3 regions of the Kitasatospora sp. NPDC088861 genome follow, and region 3 is predicted to be linked to each of the others. Evidence: riboswitches for the same ligand, from Rfam matches in the RefSeq annotation. Region 3 holds a riboswitch; each other region holds the start of a gene.
What was found. Region 3 has a riboswitch for cyclic di-AMP ahead of ACIP37_RS03770 (M23 family metallopeptidase). Riboswitches for the same ligand answer to the same signal wherever they lie in the genome.
Positions count from the first base shown of each region.

Region 1: linked by a shared signal. The riboswitch ahead of ACIP37_RS08805 (NlpC/P60 family protein) and the one ahead of ACIP37_RS03770 (M23 family metallopeptidase) in region 3 are both predicted to bind cyclic di-AMP.
Region 2: linked by a shared signal. The riboswitch ahead of ACIP37_RS36315 (transglycosylase family protein) and the one ahead of ACIP37_RS03770 (M23 family metallopeptidase) in region 3 are both predicted to bind cyclic di-AMP.

Region 1 covers NZ_JBIVJF010000003.1:456,542-460,489, reverse strand. The annotation lists gene ACIP37_RS08810 (NlpC/P60 family protein) at 1-569, opposite strand, end outside; gene ACIP37_RS08805 (NlpC/P60 family protein) at 797-1,942, opposite strand; cyclic di-AMP (ydaO/yuaA leader) riboswitch at 1,953-2,102, opposite strand; gene ACIP37_RS08800 (NlpC/P60 family protein) at 2,440-3,474, opposite strand; gene ACIP37_RS08795 (NYN domain-containing protein) at 3,675-3,948, opposite strand, start outside.
Region 2 covers NZ_JBIVJF010000046.1:7,644-11,591, forward strand. The annotation lists gene eno (phosphopyruvate hydratase) at 1-651, opposite strand, end outside; gene ACIP37_RS36315 (transglycosylase family protein) at 919-1,836, opposite strand; cyclic di-AMP (ydaO/yuaA leader) riboswitch at 1,842-2,009, opposite strand; gene ACIP37_RS36320 (cytochrome P450) at 2,220-3,515, opposite strand; gene ACIP37_RS36325 (SDR family NAD(P)-dependent oxidoreductase) at 3,791-3,948, shown strand, end outside.
Region 3 covers NZ_JBIVJF010000001.1:845,583-849,530, forward strand. The annotation lists gene ACIP37_RS03760 (TetR-like C-terminal domain-containing protein) at 1-39, opposite strand, end outside; gene ACIP37_RS03765 (alpha/beta fold hydrolase) at 115-942, opposite strand; cyclic di-AMP (ydaO/yuaA leader) riboswitch at 1,288-1,446, shown strand; gene ACIP37_RS03770 (M23 family metallopeptidase) at 1,459-2,292, shown strand; gene ACIP37_RS03775 (hypothetical protein) at 2,406-3,368, opposite strand; gene ACIP37_RS03780 (GNAT family N-acetyltransferase) at 3,411-3,948, shown strand, end outside.

The sequences.
Region 1 (3,948 bases), on a different contig from region 3:
TCGGTGAGCCGCTGCTGGATCTGCTGCTTGCTGTCGGCGAGCGAGCGGCGGGCCTGGTCGAGTTCGGCGAGCTTGCCGGCGGTCTCGGTGCGGCGCTGGTCGAGCCGGCGCTGGCGGGTGGCCAGTTCGTGCAGGGTCTCCTGCTGCCGCTCGGCGGCCTGGTCGAGGGTGCGGGCCCGGGACAGGTAGCCCTCCGGGTCGGTGGAGAGCATCAGCTGGACGGTCTGGGCCATGCCGCCGCCGCGGTACTCGGCGCCGGCCACGGTGGCGAGGTCGCCGCGCAACTGGTTGAGCTGGTCCTGGGCGACGGCGATCTCGCCCTGGAGGACGGTCGTCTCGCCCTGGAGCCGCTGCTGCGCCTCCTGGGCGGCGTTGTACTTCTCGGACGCCTGCTCGGCCTCGCCGTAGAGCTGCTCCACCTGCGCCTTGACGTCCTTGCGGGTGGGCGTGTCCGGCGCGGCGGGGGCGGCCTGGGCGCTGCCGCCCGTCGTCACACCCAGGGCGGTGGCGGCGGCCGCGGTCAGCACCAGCGCACGGGCGAGCAGTTGGGAACGACGGTGCACGGGCATGGCGGCAGCGGCTCCGATCCGGCGGTGGGGCCCCGCCGCCGCCCCAACGCGGGCGGCCCTGGAAGCGGAGTCCGGTGGCAGACGTTAGCGAGTCCGGGCAACCGAGTCCAAACCCCTGCCAACCCGAATATTTGACCCGCAATCGGACATCAGTCCGAGACGCCGGAAAAGCCGCAGGCCCGGCCTTCCGTGGTGGAAGGCCGGGCCTGGGAGGGCCTGAGCGGGGATCAGACCCGCACGATGGAGGTCAGCGGCATGTTGCCGACGGCCTCGTAGCGGACCGACGCGCCCGGCTTGGGCGCGTGCAGCACCTGGCCGTTGCCCGCGTAGATGCCGACGTGGTGGGCGTCCCCGTAGAAGATCAGCAGGTCGCCGGGCTGGGCCTGGGAGAGGTCGGTGCCGATCCGGGTACCGGCGTGGGCCTGCTCCTGCGAGGTGCGCGGCAGCGAGACGTCGACCTGGTTGAACGCCCAGACCATCAGGCCCGAGCAGTCGAAGGAGCCGGGGCCGGAGGCGCCGTAGACGTACGGGCTGCCGATCTTGGAGGCGGCGATGGACAGCGCCGCGGCGCCGCGCGAGCTGCCGGCGCTCGGCTTGGTGACCGGCGCGGCGGGGGCCTGCGACGCGCTCAGGTCGGTGCGGCTGTTGTCGCGGGAGGAGCGGTCGGCGGCCTGCTGGGCCGCCGCCTGCTGCTGGGCGGCCTTCGCCGCGGCGTCGGCCTTCGCCTTGGCGTCGGCGGCGGCCTTCTCCTCGGCCGCGCGGATCGCCTGGCGCTCCTGCTCGGACAGGGTGTTGAAGAGGTCCTGCGCGGCCTTGAGCTTGCCCTGGACCTCGTCCTTGGCGCTCTTCAGCTGCTGGGTGGTGGTCTCCATCTCGGCGAGCTTGCCCTGGGCCTCGGAGCGCACCTGGTCGAGCTTGCGCTGCTCGTCCTGGAGCTGCTTGAGCTGGCCCTTCTGGGTGCCGCCGGCCTGGTTCAGCGTGTCGGCCTGGCTCAGGAAGGTGTCCGGGCTGGCGGAGAACATCAGCTGGACGGTCTGGGATATGCCGCCGTTGCGGTACTGCTCGCCGGCGATCTCGGCCAGGCCGCCCTGGAGGTCGGTCACCTGTCCCTGCTGCCGCGCCACCTGGTCCTGCAGGTCGGTGACCTGCTTCTGCAGCTGCTGCTGCTTCTCCTGGGCGGCGTTGAGCTTCTCGGTCGCGACCTCGGCCTGGTCGTTGAGCTGGTCGACCTGCTCCTTGACCTGGTCCTTGGTCGGCTGCGGGTCGGCGTGGGCGCCGGACTGCGCGGACAGCGCGACGGCCGCCGCGGCGAAGCCGGTCAGGATCGAGACCCGGGTGCGACTGGCGGGCTTGGGACGACGATGGGACGCCACGAAGGCGGACTCCTTCTTCCTACGCCGTCTACCGGGTGAGCTGACGGGTTCGGGCCGGAAGCGTGCCCTACGACGCCTCACGGCCGTTCCACCGGCCGACCTGGCGCCGATTCACCCCGGAGGAACGTGGTTCCCCGGCTCCGTTCGACAGCACCCCCGACTGCTGGGCTCCCCGTCGGGCAGGCACTGGGCCCGCCCCGCTGCGTCACGAACTCGACGGAAACCACCGCCGCCACCCTGGCTGGGCGATCGGGAGTGCGGTGGTTCGGGGCACGACCCTAGTAACTGAACCGTGATCCGTTCAAATCCTTGTCAGAAAAAAGACGGAAGAAGACCAAAGTTCTTTTGTGAATATGACACATAGTGATCACCGCCGTACGTAAAGCTGATCACTCTTCATCGGGGAGTCACGCTGCGGACAAAACCCGAACGCCACCCCCGGTCCGAGGGTGGCGTGGATCACAGGCCCGGACGGGCCCTTCGGGCGTGTCGGGACGTCAGACCCGGCGGATCGTGTTGATCTGCATCGCGTCGACCTTCATCACCTTCACCACGTCACCGGTGTGCGGCGCGTGCACCACCATGCCGTTGCCGATGTACATCCCGACGTGGTGCCGGTCGGGGCCGTAGATGACCAGGTCGCCCGGCTGGGCCTGGTCCAGCGAGACCCTGGTGCCGACGTTGCCCTGCTCCTGCGAGGTGCGCGGCAGCGAGACGCCGGCCTGGCCGTACGCCCAGACCATCAGGCCCGAGCAGTCGAAGGTGGTCGAGCCGGTGGCGCCCCACACGTACGGCGAGCCCTGCTTGCTCATCGCCTTGGCCACGGCCACGCCCGCGTAGCCGCCGGCCTGCGGGAGGCTGCCGAGGTCGGCACGGTCGCTGCCGCGCGAGGCGCGGTCGTCCTGCTGCTGCTGGGCCCGCAGCGCGGCGCGGTCGGAGGCGCTGAGCGAGTTCAGCAGGTCCTGCGCGGCCTTCAGCTTCTGGTTGACGTCCGTCTTGGCCTGGTTCAGGTCCTTGGTGGTGGAGTCGAGCGAGGCCAGGACGGCGGCGGCCTCGGACTTCTCCTGGTCCAGCCGGCGCTGCTGGTCCAGCAGTCCCTTGAGCGCCTCCGACTCGCTGGCGCTGGCCTGCTGGGCGCTGGACGCCTTCTCCAGGTAGCCCGACGGGTCCGAGGAGAGCATCAGCTGGACGGACGGGTCGATGCCGCCGGTGCGGTACTGCTCGCCCGCCACGCCGGCCAGGCCGGTCTGGAGCTGGGTCATCTCGTCCTGGCTGCGGGCCACCTTGTCCTGCAGCTGGTCGGACTGCTTGCGGAGCTGGTCGGCCCGCTCCTTGGCGCCGTTGTACTTCTCCGCCGCCTGCTCCTGGTCCTGCTGGAGCTGGTCGATCTGCGCCTTGACGTCGGTCTTGCTCGGCTGGGGCGCGGCGTGCGCGGCGACCTGCGCGGAGAGGGCGACCGCGGTCGCCGCGGCAGCGGTGAGCACGGAGACCCGGGCGCGGCTCGGCTGCTTGGGACGGCGGTGGGAGGCCAAGGGAATTGCTCCTTCTTCCATCGGCCTCACCCGATCAGGTGAGAATCCGGAAAATAGGTTTGACGCCACACCCTAGGGAAGATCCACGGGTTTTGCCACTCCCCCGAAGGCGTGAACTCCACTTCCCCCGCAGGCTTCACTGGATGTGCACACCGCCGCAAACCGGGCGCTGACCAGGCCTCATCCCGCCGCGGCAGCCGTCAGGGCCGCGCCAGCCGGTTCAGCAGCAGAACGGAAGCCACGGGGCGCGCGCCGGCCTTCCGCACGCCCTCCGCGACCTCCCGGTCGGTGGACACCACCACCACCGGACGACCCTGCGGCTCGGCCCGCACCAGACGGCGGATCAGCTCGTCCGCGGTCTCGCCGGTCCGGCTGAACCGCACCCGCACCCCGCGCGGTGGCGCCATGATCACCGGAACGTCCAGGTCCTGCCCGTCGAACACGCAGGTGACCTCCGCCTGCGTGCGCTGGGCC
Region 2 (3,948 bases), on a different contig from region 3:
CTCGCGGTTGCTGTCCAGGTTCGGCGCGAAGCCGCCCTCGTCGCCGAGGCCGGTGGACAGGCCGCGCTCCTTCAGCACGCCCTTGAGGGTGTGGTAGACCTCGACGCCCCAGCGGACGGCCTCGGAGAAGGACTCCGCGCCGATCGGGGCGATCATGAACTCCTGGATGTCGACGTTGGAGTCCGCGTGCGAACCGCCGTTGAGGATGTTCATCATCGGAACGGGCAGCACGTGCGCGTTCGGGCCGCCCAGGTAGCGGAACAGCGGCAGGTCGCTGGCCTCGGAGGCGGCGTGCGCCACGGCCAGCGAGACGCCCAGGATCGCGTTGGCGCCGAGCGAGGACTTGTCCGGGGTGGCGTCCAGGTCGAGCATGGCCTGGTCGATCAGGCGCTGCTCGGTGGCGTCGTAGCCGACCAGCTCCGGGCCGATCTGCTCGATGACGGCCAGGACGGCCTTCTCCACGCCCTTGCCGAAGTAGCGGTTCTTGTCACCGTCGCGCAGCTCGAGCGCCTCGAAGGCGCCGGTGGAGGCACCCGACGGGACAGCGGCACGGCCGGTGCTGCCGTCGTCGAGGCCGACCTCGACCTCGACCGTGGGGTTGCCACGCGAGTCGAGGATCTCACGGGCTACGACGACATCGATGGACGGCACGAGGCATCTCCTTGCGGAAGCAGGGTCCGGCTGACGTTGGGTGCTGCCGGCGGGACGATTGCGGAGTCGTTACGACCAGAGCCTAACCGCCCCGGCCCCCGGGGCCGCGCTGGCCTCGGTCCCGTCTCAGCGTGTGGCCCGGCTACCCACCAGTAGTTCACCTGCTTGCCCGATCGAAGCGGGCGAATACGGGGGAATGCGGGCGAAGGGGGACAGGTCCCGTCCCCCTTCGCCCGCAGGGCGCGGGCCGTTCAGGGCCCGGGCCGCTCAGCCGAGGTGCAGCACCTGGCCGGGCATGATCAGGTTGGGGTTGCCGCCGACGGTGCCGCGGTTGCCGTCGTACACCGACTGCCAGCCGCCGGACACGCCCTGGGCGGCGGCGATCGTCGACAGCGTGTCGCCGGCCCGGACGGTGTAGTCGTGACCGCCCTGCGCGGCGGCGGGCTGCGCGGCCGGGGCGGACTGCGCGGGCTGCGCGGCGCGGGGCGCGTACTGCGGCTGGGCGGCGGGCTGGCCCGCGTACTGCTGGTAGACGCTCTGGTGGCTGGTCCAGTACCAGGCGCCGTTGTTCTGGTACCAGTACACCTTCGCGTCGGCGTCCCAGCCGGCCTTGCCGGAGAAGCCCTGGGTCTGCGGCTGCGTCTGCTGCGGGGCCTGCTGGACGGGCTGCTGGGCGGCCGGCTTCGGGGCGGCCTGCTTGACCGGCTGCTGGGCAGGCTTCGGGGCCTGCGCCTGCTGGGTCGGCTTGGCGGCGGACTGCTTGGCGGGCTTGGCGTCCGTGGAGGTGTCCACGGAGGCCGGGGCGCCGCCCTTGCTCAGGCCGGCCTTCTGGGAGCAGACCGGCCAGGCGCCCGGGCCCTGCGAGGCCAGCACCTTCTCGGCGACCGAGATCTGCTGCGCCTTGCTGGCCTGGTTGGCCTGCGGGGCGTAGGAGGTGCCGCCGTACGCCTTCCAGGTGCTGGGCGTGAACTGCAGGCCGCCGGAGAAGCCGTTGCCGGTGTTGATGCTCCAGTTGCCGCCGCTCTCGCACTGGGCGACGGCGTCCCAGGTGGAGGCCGGGGCGGCGGAGGCGCCGGTGGCGGTGAGGAGCGGCATCGCGAGTCCGACGCCGGCCACACCGGCGACGGCGATGGCCTTCTCGGTCTGGGTGCGACGGCGGTGGCGGCCGGTTCCAACGAACAGCATGAAGAGGTCCCTCTCCGCACGCCTGCGAGGTGAGCTGTCGGGTTCGGACCGGGAGGTGGCCCGGCCGCCGAAAGCGGAAACGATTCCGCTCGGGCGGCTTCACCCCAAGCCGTCGGGGAACGGCAACAAACCTGGTTCCCCCGCCCCTGCCCAGGGTCTGGTCGGTTTCCCGTGACGCGGCGGGCAGGATTCGGCGTTCCGCGCACGAGGTCCGCAGCTGCGAACTCCAGGGAGAGTAGACAGATCATCAGACCAATAACAAGCTCATATCACCGATATCACACACAAATTACGGCGCGTGGTCAATCGCCTACCAACGGCGGCGGTATGTCCGGATTAATGCGGGTTCAGGCCCGGCTCCACGAACCGCCGGAGACATGCCGTCAGCGTGTCGGGGCGTCGGTCGGCGCGACCGGCGGCGCGTGCGGAGAGCGGGTCTCCGGAGTGAATTCGACCGGGAGTTCCCGCAGGCCACGCATGATCAGGCCGCCCCTCCAGCGCAGGTTCTCCGGGTTTTCCGCGAGCCGCAGGTCCGGCAGCCGGGAAAGCAGCGTGGCCAGTGCGCTCCGCCCCTCCAGGCGGGCCAGCGGGGCGCCGATGCAGTAGTGGATCCCGTGGCCGAAACCCAGGTGCGGATTGTCCGTGCGGGCCAGGTCCAGGGTGTTCTCGTCCGCAAACCTGGCCGGATCGCGATCCGCCGCGGCCAGCACCACCAGCACCGGATCGCCCACCGGGATGTCCACCCCGCCGATCGACAGCGGCCGCGTCGCGAAACGCCACGTCGCCATCTCCACCGGCCCGTCGTAGCGCAGGAGTTCCTCGATCCCGGTCTCCAGCAGCGCCGTCTCGCCGCGCACCACCGACTCCTGCAGCAGCCTGCGCTGCTCCGGGTTGCGCAGCAGCGCGTACGTGCCGTTGCCGATCAGGTTGACGGTCGTCTCGAACCCCGCGAACAGGAGGATGAACGCCATCGCGGCGGCCTCGTTCTCGTTCAGGTGCTCGCCGTGGTCGCTCGCCCGGATCAGGCCCGAGATCAAGTCATCACCCGGATCCGCCCGCTTGCGGTGGATCAGCTCCAGCAGGTACGCCCGCATCCGCTTCACCGCCCGCCCCACGCCGCCGCGTTGGCCGCCGCCGTGCCGGATCATCATCCCGGCCCAGTCCCGGAAGTCGTCCTGGTCCTCGGCCGGCACGCCCAGCAGGTCGCAGATCGCGTAGATGGGGAGCGGGAACGCGAACTCGTGGATCAGGTCCGCCGAACCGCGCTGCGCGAAGCCGTCGATCAGCCGGTCCGTGAGCTGCTGCACCCGCGGCTCGAACTCCGCCACCCGGCGCGGCGTGAACGCCTTCGACACCAGCCGGCGCAGCCGGGTGTGGTCCGGCGGGTCGATGTTCAGCAGATGCGTCATCAAGTCCGCCTGGCGTTCCCCCGGAATTCCCACCCGCCCGGTGCGGTGCGCCTGCTCGCTGTGGTGTGCCGGGTTCTTCGACAGCCGGCCGTCCGCCAGCGCCTGCCGAGCGTCCGCGTAGCGGGTCACCAGCCAGGCCTCCACCCCACTCGGCAGCGTCGTGCGGTGCACCGGGGCGTGCTCGCGCAACCAGGCGTAGGCGGGGTACGGATCGGTGGCGAACTCCCAGGTGAAGAGCTGCGGGGCGGCGGGATCGGGCTGCACTGGCATGCGTCGACCGTATCCGGTGGGTCGGGGCCGCACCGCCTCCGGCGGACGCGACCGGCGGGGCCGGATCGTCGACACCCGGCGGACGGCCCGCCAACGCTCCGTGGACGCCCCGTGGACGGTCCGTGGACAGCTCTTGGACAGCTCTTGGCCGGGTGGCGGGCGTGACCCTGGTCACCTGAGGGGTAATCCCTGTTGCGGAGGGTCAGGACCTGCCTACGATCCTCCGCAGAAATCGTGGGCGCCGGTGCGGTGTCGCCCACAGGGAGGAGCAGACCATGCGGGTCAGCGGGGCAGTCGTCGTCATCGCGGTACTCGACGGCGGATCGGGAGCCGAGCTCGCCCGCCGGTTCGCCGCCGCCGGCGCCGCCGGAGTGCTGATCGCCGACCAGCGTGCGGGCGTCGCCGAGGACCTCGCCACCGAACTCGACCGGCC
Region 3 (3,948 bases):
GTCGACGACCTGCTCGGGGGTGAGTCCTACTCGGGGCATGGTGTGGGCTCTCCGTCGGTGGAAGGCGTACGTGGCGTGGCGTGGCGTGGCGGGGCTGACGTGGGCGGGCGGGGCTCAGGCGAGTTCGGCGAGGAAGGGCAGCAGGGCGTCGGCGGTGGCCTGCGGGTTGTCGGCCATCGGGTAGTGCCCGGATCCGTCGATCATGACCTTCCGCGCGTTGAGCGCGATGGCCTGCCGGTCGGCGACGGCTTCCGGCTCGGGGAAGTCGGGGTCCTTGCTGCCCATGATGACGAGCGAGGGGCAGCGCACGGCCGCGGTCCAGCCGACGGGCGCGGAGTCCCCGCTGACGTGTCCGCGGGTGGCGGTCTTGCGGCCGGGGGTGCGCATGGCGGCGACGAGTCCGGCCACGTACGGGTCGAAGTCGGCGGGCTTGGCGCCCGGGTAGGCCAGCTTGCGGTGGTAGAGGCCCCAGAAGGCGGGCGAGTGGACGGTCAGGAAGCCCATGACGCGGAGGGCGCCGCGCATGAGGGCGCCGGGCGGGGGGTTCTCGATGAAGGCGTCGATCAGGGCGATGCCGGCGACCCGCTCGGGGGCGTCGCCGGCGGCCTTGACGACCGTCGCGCCGGTGTAGGAGTTGCCGACCAGGACGGCGCGGTCGATGCCGAGGTGGTCGAGCAGGGCGAGGACGTCGGTGGCGATGGCGGCGGGGGAGTAGTCGTCCCAGATGATCGAGGATTCCCCGAAGCCGCGCAGGTCCATGGTGATGACCCGGCGGCCGGCGGCGGCCAGCAGCGGGCGGAGGTGCCGGTAGGCGGCGCGGGTGTCGAGCATTCCGGGGAGCAGCACGACGGGGGCGCCGTCGCCCTGTCGGGTGTCGTCGTAGGCGAGGCGGCCGCCGGTGACGTCGAGGTACTGGGTGGTGGGGGCGCTGGTGGCGTTCATGGTGGGCCTCCGGAGGGTTGCCGGTGCGGGGCTTCGGTGCTGCCGCCGATAGCCATAAAGCTAAGGCTAATAGCCTTAGCCGTCAAGCCCTCGCGCCCTGCGGAGCGGGGGAGGCCGGCGGGGGGTGCGCGGATGAAGGGTCGTTCGTTGACGTCCGATCACGTGAGGTGGCGTCAACGGTGCTCAAGGGGGTGCAGGGGTGTCCAAGGGGAACAAAACGCCCGTCGTGCCCCGGAGTGCCCCGCCTGTCTCCGGTCGTCCCGGGCGAACGGCTTGGAATCAGGGCCTCCTAGGATTAACGTTTGATAACGCAGCGCGGTCGTCAACGCCGTACCCAGACGGCACCGTGCGCCGTCGCCTAATCCCGCCGACCGGCCTCCGGGCAGGTCAGGGAGCCGGGGAACCACGTTCCTTGGGGTGAATCGGCGGGGCTCCGGCCCGGCCGTAGGAGACCTTCCTGCTCCGAACCCGTCAGCTAACCCGGTAGGCGCGAAGGAAGGAAAGGAGCGCGCCTCCGTGGCGTCGACGCACACTCCGGCACACCCGGCCGGCCTCGCAGCAGGTACCCGGCTCCTCGACCACCCCGGCCCGGACGGCCCCGAGTACGCGGGCCCGGAGGCCGAGACCAACCGGCACCGGATGCCGCGTCAGGTCCGTGGGGCCTCCCCGCTGCTCGGCGTCACCGCCGTCGCCGCCACCCTGGGCGCCACCGGCTTCGCCTCCGCCACCCCGGCCGCCGCCCCCGCCATCGAGACCCCGGACGAGACCCCGGTCGCCCTCTCCGCCGACCCCGGCCTCGCGCTCGCCGCCCGCATCCAGCTGCAGGCCGACAGCCAGCGCACCGCCGCCGAGGAGGACGCCCGCGTCCAGGCCGCGAAGGAGGCGGAGGCCAAGGCCGCCGCGAAGGAGGCCGAGGCCAAGCGGGCCGCCGAGGAGGCCGAGCGGGCCAAGGCCGCCGCCCTCACCCTGCCGGTGCGCGACTACCACCTCACCGCCCACTACGGCCAGAGCGCCCGCTACTGGGCCCACCTGCACACCGGCCTGGACTTCGCCGCGGACACCGGGACCCCCGTCTACGCGGTCGGCCAGGGCACCATCACCTCGGCCGGCTGGTCCGGCTCGTACGGCTACCGGATCGTCGAGACCCTGCCCGACGGCACCGAGATCTGGTACTGCCACCTCTCCTCGATCATCAAGGGCTCCGGCAAGGTCGGCTCCGGCCAGCAGATCGGCAAGGTCGGCGCCACCGGCAACGTCACCGGCGCGCACCTGCACGTGGAGGTCCGCCCCGGTGGCGGCGCCCCCGTCGACCCGGAGACCTGGTTCCAGCAGCGCGGCCTCAACCCCTGACGCACCCGCGAAGCCCCGGCCGCCGGAACCAGAAGCGCGGCCTCAACCCCTGACGCACCCGCGAAGCCCCGGCCGCCGGAACCAGAAGGCACCGCGGCCGGGGCTTCGCCGCGTCACTCCTGCGCCGGGTCTGCCGGCTCCGCCGGGTGCGCGTCGAACTCCTCCTGCGCCGGCCCCGCCAGCCCCTCCAGGCGGGCGTCGAACTCCTCCTGCGCCAGCCCGGCCAGGTACGCGTCGATCTCCTCCTGCCCCGGCTCCGGCGCGAGGTCCGGGAACTCCTCCACCAGCAGTCGCGGCAGCCCGGGCACCGTCCACTCCCCGTACAGGTCGAGCGCGGCCTCCACCGCCGCCTCCTCGAACGCCCCGAAGTCCCCGGCCAGTTCGTCCGGCATCGGCCGGCCCAGCGCGGTCAGCTCGGCCAGGTTGCGGTAGCTGCGCCGCATCAGGCCCTGCTCCAGCAGCCGGCGCGCGCCGTCGGTGGCCATGCCGACCGAGATCACCCGGGTCGGGCTCCAGCCCTGCTCGTCCACCTCGTCCAGCCAGCCGGTCTGCGCCAGTGCGGCGAACACGGCCAGCCGCTCCTCCTGCGCCAGCTCCCGGAAGCCGGTCAGCCACTCCCGCACCGCCTCCGGATCCGCGACGTCCGCCCCGTACGCGTGCAGCAGCAGCGCGTACAGCCGGGGCCAGGTCACCAGGTCGGCGCGGCGCAGCAGCCCGGCCGCGACCTCGCCCTGCCACTCGGCCTCGGCGTGCAGCCGCTCCTGGCGCTTGGCGTTGAGCCGCTTGGCGGCCCGCTGGTGGTCGGTCAGCAGCCGGACGGCGGCGCCGTACGCCAGCGGGTCCGCCTCCGGTTCGGGTTGGACGTACAGGTAGAGCCGCTCGTACAGCAGGTGCTCCACCGCGTTCGAGGTCAGTTCGGGCCAGCCGTCGTGCATCCTGCCCTCGCCCAGCTCCAGCAGGGCCAGCACCGCGCGCAGCGGCGCTTCGGCCACCGGGGCGCGGTCCTCTTCCGCCGCCCAGGCGAGCAGGTCGGAGGCCCTGGTGCGCGGGGCGAGCCGCAGGTCTTCGTCGTTCATAGCTCGAACGGTAACCGCTGGCCGGGGGTAGGGTCGGCTGCCATGGTCCCCGTACGACTCACCGGCCCCCGGCTGGCCATCCGCGAGTATCACCACACCGCCGGCGACGTGGACGCGCTGTACGGGCTGTTCAGCGACCCGGAGGTCACCCGCTACCTCCCCTTCGAGCCGCGCGACCGTGAAACCTGCGCCGACCAGATCGAGCTCTACCTGGAGGAGGCGATGGCGCCGGAACGGGACACCTACCGGCTGGCCGTCACCCGGCGCGACGACGCCGAGGACCCGGTGGACGCCGTGCCGATCGCCCACGCCTCCCTCACCCTCGGCAAGCACCGCTCCGCCCACCTCGGCTACGTGCTGGGCCGCGACGTCTGGGGCCGCGGCTACGCGGGCGAGATCGCCGGCCTGCTCTGCGAGCTCTCCTTCGAGGCCCTCGGCGTGCACCGGCTGGCGGCCCGGGTCGACGTGGACAACGGCGCCTCGGCCAAGGTGCTCCTCCGGCTCGGGTTCCAGTTGGAGGGGCGGGTCCGGCACGACCTCTACAAGGGTGGCGCCTGGTCCGACTCGTACCTGTACTCGC